Regions from separate parts of the Streptomyces sp. SM18 genome, predicted to be linked through region 3. Evidence: riboswitches for the same ligand, from Rfam matches in the RefSeq annotation. Region 3 holds a riboswitch; each other region holds the start of a gene.
What was found. A riboswitch is a leader RNA that binds a small molecule or an ion and turns the genes downstream of it on or off. The one in region 3 is predicted to bind cobalamin.
Positions count from the first base shown of each region.

Region 1: it holds a riboswitch for cobalamin, as region 3 does, so the genes downstream of both, B9S64_RS32775 (CoA-acylating methylmalonate-semialdehyde dehydrogenase) here and B9S64_RS05950 (cobalamin biosynthesis protein) in region 3, are expected to answer to the same signal.
Region 2: it holds a riboswitch for cobalamin, as region 3 does, so the genes downstream of both, B9S64_RS08635 (prenyltransferase/squalene oxidase repeat-containing protein) here and B9S64_RS05950 (cobalamin biosynthesis protein) in region 3, are expected to answer to the same signal.

Region 1 is NZ_CP029342.1:7,409,723-7,411,979, forward strand. It holds gene cobF (precorrin-6A synthase (deacetylating)) at 1-647, shown strand, start outside; cobalamin riboswitch at 738-919, shown strand; gene B9S64_RS32775 (CoA-acylating methylmalonate-semialdehyde dehydrogenase) at 1,101-2,257, shown strand, end outside.
Region 2 is NZ_CP029342.1:1,942,781-1,945,037, reverse strand. It holds gene B9S64_RS08640 (SCO2322 family protein) at 1-217, opposite strand, end outside; gene B9S64_RS08635 (prenyltransferase/squalene oxidase repeat-containing protein) at 214-1,461, opposite strand; cobalamin riboswitch at 1,570-1,692, opposite strand; gene B9S64_RS08630 (hypothetical protein) at 1,889-2,257, shown strand, end outside.
Region 3 is NZ_CP029342.1:1,350,982-1,353,238, reverse strand. It holds gene B9S64_RS05955 (cobyric acid synthase) at 1-259, opposite strand, end outside; gene B9S64_RS05950 (cobalamin biosynthesis protein) at 256-1,221, opposite strand; cobalamin riboswitch at 1,350-1,479, opposite strand; gene B9S64_RS05945 (hypothetical protein) at 1,627-1,845, opposite strand; gene B9S64_RS05940 (inorganic phosphate transporter) at 1,858-2,257, opposite strand, start outside.

The DNA of each region.
Region 1 (2,257 bases), 6.1 Mb from region 3:
CCTACCGCGTCGTGGAGACCGACGACCCGAGCCGGGACAGGCGCCCGATGGGGCGCGGTGACTACACCCTGGCCGTCGACGACTGGCGTACCCGTCGCGCGGACCTCTTCGAGGCCATGCTGCGTGACGAGATGACGGCCGAGGAGACCGGTGCCTTCCTCGTGTGGGGCGACCCGTCCCTGTACGACAGCACGCTCGGCATCCTGGCCGACATCGAGGCGCGTGGCACCGTCTCGCCGGACGTCGAGGTCGTTCCCGGCATCAGCAGCGTCTCCTCGCTCGCCGCCCGGCACCGCATCCCCCTCAACCAGGTCGGCCGGCCGGTGCACATCACTCCCGCCCGGCGGCTCTTCGACGTCGGCCAGAACGACGACGGCGACATCGTCGTCATGCTCGACGCACACGAGTCGTTCTCCCGGATCGAGGGGGAGGGCGTCTGGATCTACTGGGGGGCGTACCTCGGTACGCCCGACGAACTGCTGGTCGCGGGACCGCTGCGGGACGTGGCGGACCGGATCAGGCGGTTGCGGGCCGAGGCGCGGAGCCGGCACGGCTGGATCATGGACACGTACCTGCTGCGGCTCGCGGACGCGGGGACCGGACCGACGGCACCGGTGACACCCGGGGAGCCGGGCGGCGACGCGTAGGACAAGCTCCGGCACCTGCCGCGGTACGGCCCCGTCCGGCTGACCTGACGGACCCTGACACGGGTGCTGGATTTACTAGGACGTCCAACTATAGAGTGGCGGGTACAAGGCCCGCGGTGCAGGGAAGCCGGTGTGATTCCGGCACGGTCCCGCCACTGTGACCGGGGAGTACGCCGTCGAGCAGGACGCCACTGACGAGCAGGATGTCGGGAAGGCGGACGGCGCACGCTGATCCGGGAGTCAGGATACCGGCCGCGGGACGTTCCGTGTTGTCCACGAGGATGGAGCTGACACGCATGGCACAGGTGTGTACCCACGACCCTGGTGAGCCCGCCGTCTGACGGGACTTCGGCCCTATGCGATCTCGCGCCCCCCGGCGCCCGTACGCCACCCGCGTACGTGTGCGGGCTCGGCGCGCCGTCCCCGGATCCCTCCTGACGAGAGCAGGCAGTCATGGTCCGCGAGCAGGAACGCGCCTCCGTGCGCGAGTTGACCCACTTCATCGGCGGCAAGCACACCCCGGGAACCTCGGGGGCCCACGGCGAGGTGTACGACCCGAACACCGGCGAGATCCAGGCCCTCGTGCCCCTCGCCGACCGCACCGAGACGGAGGCGGCCGTCGCCGACGCCGTCCGCGCCCAACGCGAGTGGGGCGGGTGGAACCCGCAGCGGCGCGCCCGCGTCCTGACGCGGTTCCTCCAGCTCGTCGAGGGCGAGAAGGACGCGCTGGCCCGGCTGCTGTCTGCCGAGCACGGCAAGACGGTCGCCGACGCACACGGTGACATCCAGCGTGGTCTGGAGGTGGTCGAGTTCGCGGCGGGGATCCCGCACCTGCTCAAGGGCGAGTTCACCGACAACGCCGGCACCGGCATCGACGTCCACTCGCTTCGCGCCCCGCTCGGCGTGGTCGCCGGCATCACCCCGTTCAACTTCCCGGCGATGATCCCCCTGTGGAAGGCCGCACCCGCACTCGCCTGCGGCAACGCCTTCATCCTCAAGCCGTCCGAGCGCGACCCGTCGGTTCCGCTGCGGCTCGCCGAACTCTTCCTGGAGGCGGGCCTGCCGCCCGGCGTCCTGAACGTGGTCAACGGGGCCCGCGAGGCCGTCGACACCCTCCTGGAAGACCCGCGGGTGGCGGCCCTCGGCTTCGTCGGCTCGACACCGGTCGCGGCGCACGTCTACGCCACGGCCGCCGCCCACGGCAAGCGCGCCCAGTGCTTCGGCGGGGCGAAGAACCACATGATCGTGATGCCGGACGCCGACCTGGACCAGGCGGTGGACGCCCTGATCGGCGCCGGGTACGGCTCGGCCGGCGAGCGCTGCATGGCGATCTCCGTCGCGGTCCCGGTCGGCGAGGACACCGCCGACGCCCTCGTGGCCCGGCTCAAGGAGCGCATCGGCACCCTGCGGATCGGGCGCGGCGACGACCCCGACGCCGACTTCGGCCCCCTGATCGGCCCGGACGCCGTCGACCGGGTCCGCTCCTACGTCGGCCTCGGAGTCGAAGAGGGCGCCGAACTCGTCGTGGACGGGAGGGACTTCGTCCTGCCGGGTCATGAGAACGGGTTCTTCGCCGGAGCCTCCCTCTTCGACCGGGTGACCCCTTCCAT
Region 2 (2,257 bases), 590 kb from region 3:
AGTCCTCGCTGACCGCGAAACGGAACCCCTGCACGGTGCCGTCGTCGGGCCGGACCAGGGAGGGCCCCTGGGTGGCGTACGTCCAGGTGGTGCCGGTGTCGCCCTCCCAGAAGGACCAGTAGCGGTATCCGGCCGCCTGCGCGTTCCCGGCGCCGAGCACGGTCAGGGCCGCGGCGACCAGGAGGAGCAGCACGGCCGTGCCGCGCGGGTGCCTCACAGCTGCTGGTTCTTCCGGCGTCCGCTCAGCAGGAAGCCGATGCCCGCCCCGAAGGCGAGTCCGATGCCGACGAGCCACCAGACGCCGAGTCCGCCGTCGCCGCTGCTGGTGTTCTTCGGCGTGGAGTCGGTCGCGGTCGGGGACGGCACGGCGGTGGCGGCGGGCGCGGGGCCCGTCGCGTTGAGCTGCCGTACGAGGTCCACGCCGCCGAAGTCACGGGCGTCGGTGCCGGTCGCGTGGGCGGCGAGCACCAGTTGGGCGGTGGCGGCCGGGCCGCCCTCCTTCGCCCAGCCCTGGGCGTTCTTCTCCAGGTAGGCGACCGCCTTCGCCGCCTTGTCCTTGTGGCCGGACGCGGCCAGCGCGACGACCGCGTCGGCGGTGTTGCCGAAGTCGGGCTGTGGGTCGGAGTCCTCGGCGCCGGGCATCGGCGGGGTGTCCAGGTGGCCCGACCCGGCGAGCGCTCCGGCCAGGTAGAAGGCGCCGTTCTGCGCGGACTGCTCGGGGGTGAGGCCGGTGCCCTTGTGGCAGACGGGGTCCTTGACGGCGTTGGAGTTGCCCGTCGCCATGCCCTTGCCCATCGCGCCGAGCACCGCGGCGGCGGTGGCGTCCGCGTTGGCGGTGAGCGTGCCGTCCTTGTCCGGCTGGTAGGCGAACGCCCCGCCGTCCTCGCCGCCGCACGGCAGGGCGAACGACTGGAGCGCCGTGTACGGCGTCTTGCCGTCGGCGGTGGTGAGGTCGGCCAGCGGCACCCCGGCCCTGGCCAGGGCACCGATCACCACGGCGGTGGAGTTGGCGTCGCTGGGGCTGCCGGGGTTGTAGCCCCAGCCGCCGTCCTCGTTCTGGACGGACTTCAGCCAGCTGACCCCGTTGTCCACGGCCGGGCGGTTGGTGCCCAGCTCCATCAGCGCCTGGATCGCGGCCCCGGTGGCGTTGGTGTCGGCCAGCGTCTCGGCGTCGCAGGGGCGGGAGGCGTCCCGGTAGGCGGCGAAGGCGCCGCTGTCGCACTGTTGGCCCACGAGCCAGTTCACCGACTCGGTGGCGGGGGTGACCAGCTCGATCCGCTGGGCCAGGAAGGCCATCGACTGGCGCCACACGCCGTCGTAGGTCGGGTCCTTGGTGCCGTACAGGCCTGCGGGCAGGTCGGTGGACGGGGAGGGGGACGGGGCGGCGACCGCGGTGGGGGCGGTGGCCGCACCGAGCACGGCGGTGATCGCGAGCGCTGCCGCGCGGCGGCGTACGGTCATGGCTTGGGTGGGCCTCTCCTGCGAGGGCCGGGCACGGGCGCACGGATGGCGCCGGGCTCCGGCCCCGTGTACCTCGACGGTGCCGCCCACCGGGGTTCCGGTGGCACGAGCCGGTCACGCTGACGTGCGGGGCATTCCGACTGGCCACCCGGCGGGGGGAGGACACGGCTGCGGGTCAGTGCCGGATTCGCACCGGCTTCCCCCCGTACGGGCATGAGGACGACCCGCTCACTCTACCGGGGGCGGTGTGAGCGCGGGCCGGCCCCCTGCCGCCGTACCCGGCGGTCCGTGGCGGCGAACCATGGGTGGGGGCTTCACAGCAGGTCAGGGCACATGCGACACTCCGGCGGAAATCACACGGGCGGTGCCCGTGGAGCGGGTCGAGACCGGGCGGGAAGCACCTGTGCGCAGAGGAAGAACGGCGGCCGTGACCGTCGCCGTGAGTGGGTTCATGAGCGTGGCCTCCGGCTGCGGGCTCCTCGGGCAGGAGGCGGGCGCGGCGAAACCCTCGCGGGTGCCGCCCGCCCCGTTCACCGGGGAGACGGTGGCCGGGGAGATATCCGCCTACACCACGGCGGCCGGGCTCCCGGAGGGTGACACGTCCCTGGACGGTCTGCCGGAGGGCGGCTGGCGGGCGTGCGTCGTGCCCTGGTCCGGGCAGGTGCCCGAGGACGTGGCAGCCGCCGGTTTCGAGGGCACGGAGGAGCGGCTGCGCTCGCACGACTGGGAGATCGTCTCCAGCCACGCCGAGGGGGAGGCGGTCTTCCGCACCTTCGCCAAGCGGGGCTGGAAGCTC
Region 3 (2,257 bases):
TGGACCGGTCGCCGCCGGGCTTCAGCAGCACCGGGTTCATCAGCGCGGTCGGCTCCACCCGGGCGGCCTGCGCCTGCATCGCCTGGGCGCGGCCGATCTCCGCTCCCTCACGCGTGACGAAGGAGTTCAGCGACATGTTCTGCGCCTTGAACGGGGCGGTCTTCACCCCCTGGCGCACCAGCCACCGGCAGATCCCGGCCGTGACGACGCTCTTGCCCGCGTCCGAGGTCGTCCCCGCGACCAGCAGTCCGCCGCTCATCCCCGCCCCCTTCGAACCTCTCGTACCACGTGTCCCACGGCCAGCCGCCCGGCCACGCACACGCCCAGGGCCAGCACACCCACGCGGCGCGACAGCCGCACCGCGCGTTCGATGTCCCCGGTGCGCACCTCGCGCCCGGCCTCCCCGTTCAGCACGGGCCGGTGCTCGACCCGCCCGCTGTACGCCAGGGTCCCGCCGAGCCGTACGCCGAGCGCACCGGCGAAGGAGGCCTCCACCGGGCCCGCGTTGGGGCTCGGATGCCGGTCCGCGTCCGCCCGCCAGGCGCGTACCGCCTGCCGGGGGCGCCCCCCGGCGGCCACCGCGAGCGCGGCGGTGAGGCGGGCGCCGGGCCAGCCGGCCAGGTCGTCGAGCCGGGCGGAGGCCCAGCCGTAGCGCCGGTGACGCGGCGACCTGTGGCCGACCATGGCGTCCAGGGTGTTCACGGCGCGGAACCCGACCAGCCCCGGCGCGCCGCCCAGCGCGCCCCACACCAGGGCGCCCACCACCGCGTCGGAGGTGTTCTCGGCGACGGACTCCACCACCGCGCGGGCGATGCCCGGCCCGTCCAGCGCGTGCGGGTCCCGGCCGCACAGACGCGGCAGCCGCTCCCGGGCCAGGCCGAGGTCACCGGCGGCGAGGGCGTCACCGATGGCGCGGGCCTCCCGGCCCAGCGAGGTGCCCCCGACGACGGTCCAGGTGGCGGCGGCGGTCAGCGCCACGGCCGCGGCGGGGCGGTCGCGCACGGCACGGGCGGCCAGCGCGGCGGCACCGGTGGCGCCGCCGGCGCAGACCAGCGTGTGCAGGGCGCCCCAGCCGCGGTGATCGCGCCACAGCCGGTTCTCGACGCCCGCCGCGGCGCGCCCGAAGGCGGCGACCGGGTGGCCCCGACGGGGGTCACCGAGCAGCAGGTCGCCGATCAGGCCGGCGGCGGCGCCGTACGCGAAGATGCGGTCGGCTCGCACGGATCAGCCGGCCGTCGCGCCCCGGAGGGGGGACGGCACGGGGGGTACGGGGTCCGACGCACGGCGGCCGGGCATGGCAGATGTCCTCACTCAGGGTCCGCGCCCTGGTTCGACGTGACCGGCGACGAGAGTCTCCTGGCTCCCGGATCCGCTGTTCCCCCGGCCTTCCAGCCCGCGCGGCGGGCCGTGACGTCCGTGTGGGGGACAGCTCCCCGGTGACAGTGGCGGGACCGCGCCGGATTCGCACCGGCTTCCTCTGCTGCCGCCGTACTTGGCCCCGGCAGTCCACCACGCCCCCCGAACAGCCGTCAACCTGCCGCTGACCTGCGAGGCCGCAGTGTGCGCAGACGCACACCGGGCCGGACACGCGGGTGCGTGTCCGGCCCGGTGGGGAGGAACGGGAGGTCAGGCGACGATCAGATAGATCCCGTATCCGACCGCCGCCGCGCACAGCGCGAAACAGGCGTACGCACCGGCGCGGGCCCGCACCGGGGAGCCGCCCGTCGTGGCGGACGCCTGCTTGGCGAGGCCGACGATGCCGAGGCTGAAGAGGCCGACCAGCGCCACGGTGACCACGAGGCTGACGCCGAAGACGGAGGCGAGGGCCGCCCAGTCGATGTTCATACGGATCCGTCCTTACACCGTGGCCGGCCGGGCCGGAGGGTCTGCGGGAGCGTCCGGCGCCGGGACCGGGGCCGGGATGGTGGTCTTGAGTTCCGGGACGTTCACGCCCACGGGCGGCGGGCTGACGGCCGCGATGGCGGTGGTGACGACACCCGCGGGCTCGGGCGCGGTGACGTTGGTGTGGTCGACCGGCTTGCGGCGCGACAGCAGCCAGATGGCGCCGGACCCGGCGACGAGCAGCACGGCCACCACCGCGACGCCCCAGGGGCCCTGCTTGGTCAGGAACTCCGCGCCCGCGCCGACCAGACCGGCGGCCGGCAGCGTCAGACCCCAGGCGACGAACATCCGGGTGGCGGTGGACCAGCGGACCACACCCCCCTGGCGGCCGAGACCCGCGCCCATCACGGCCCCG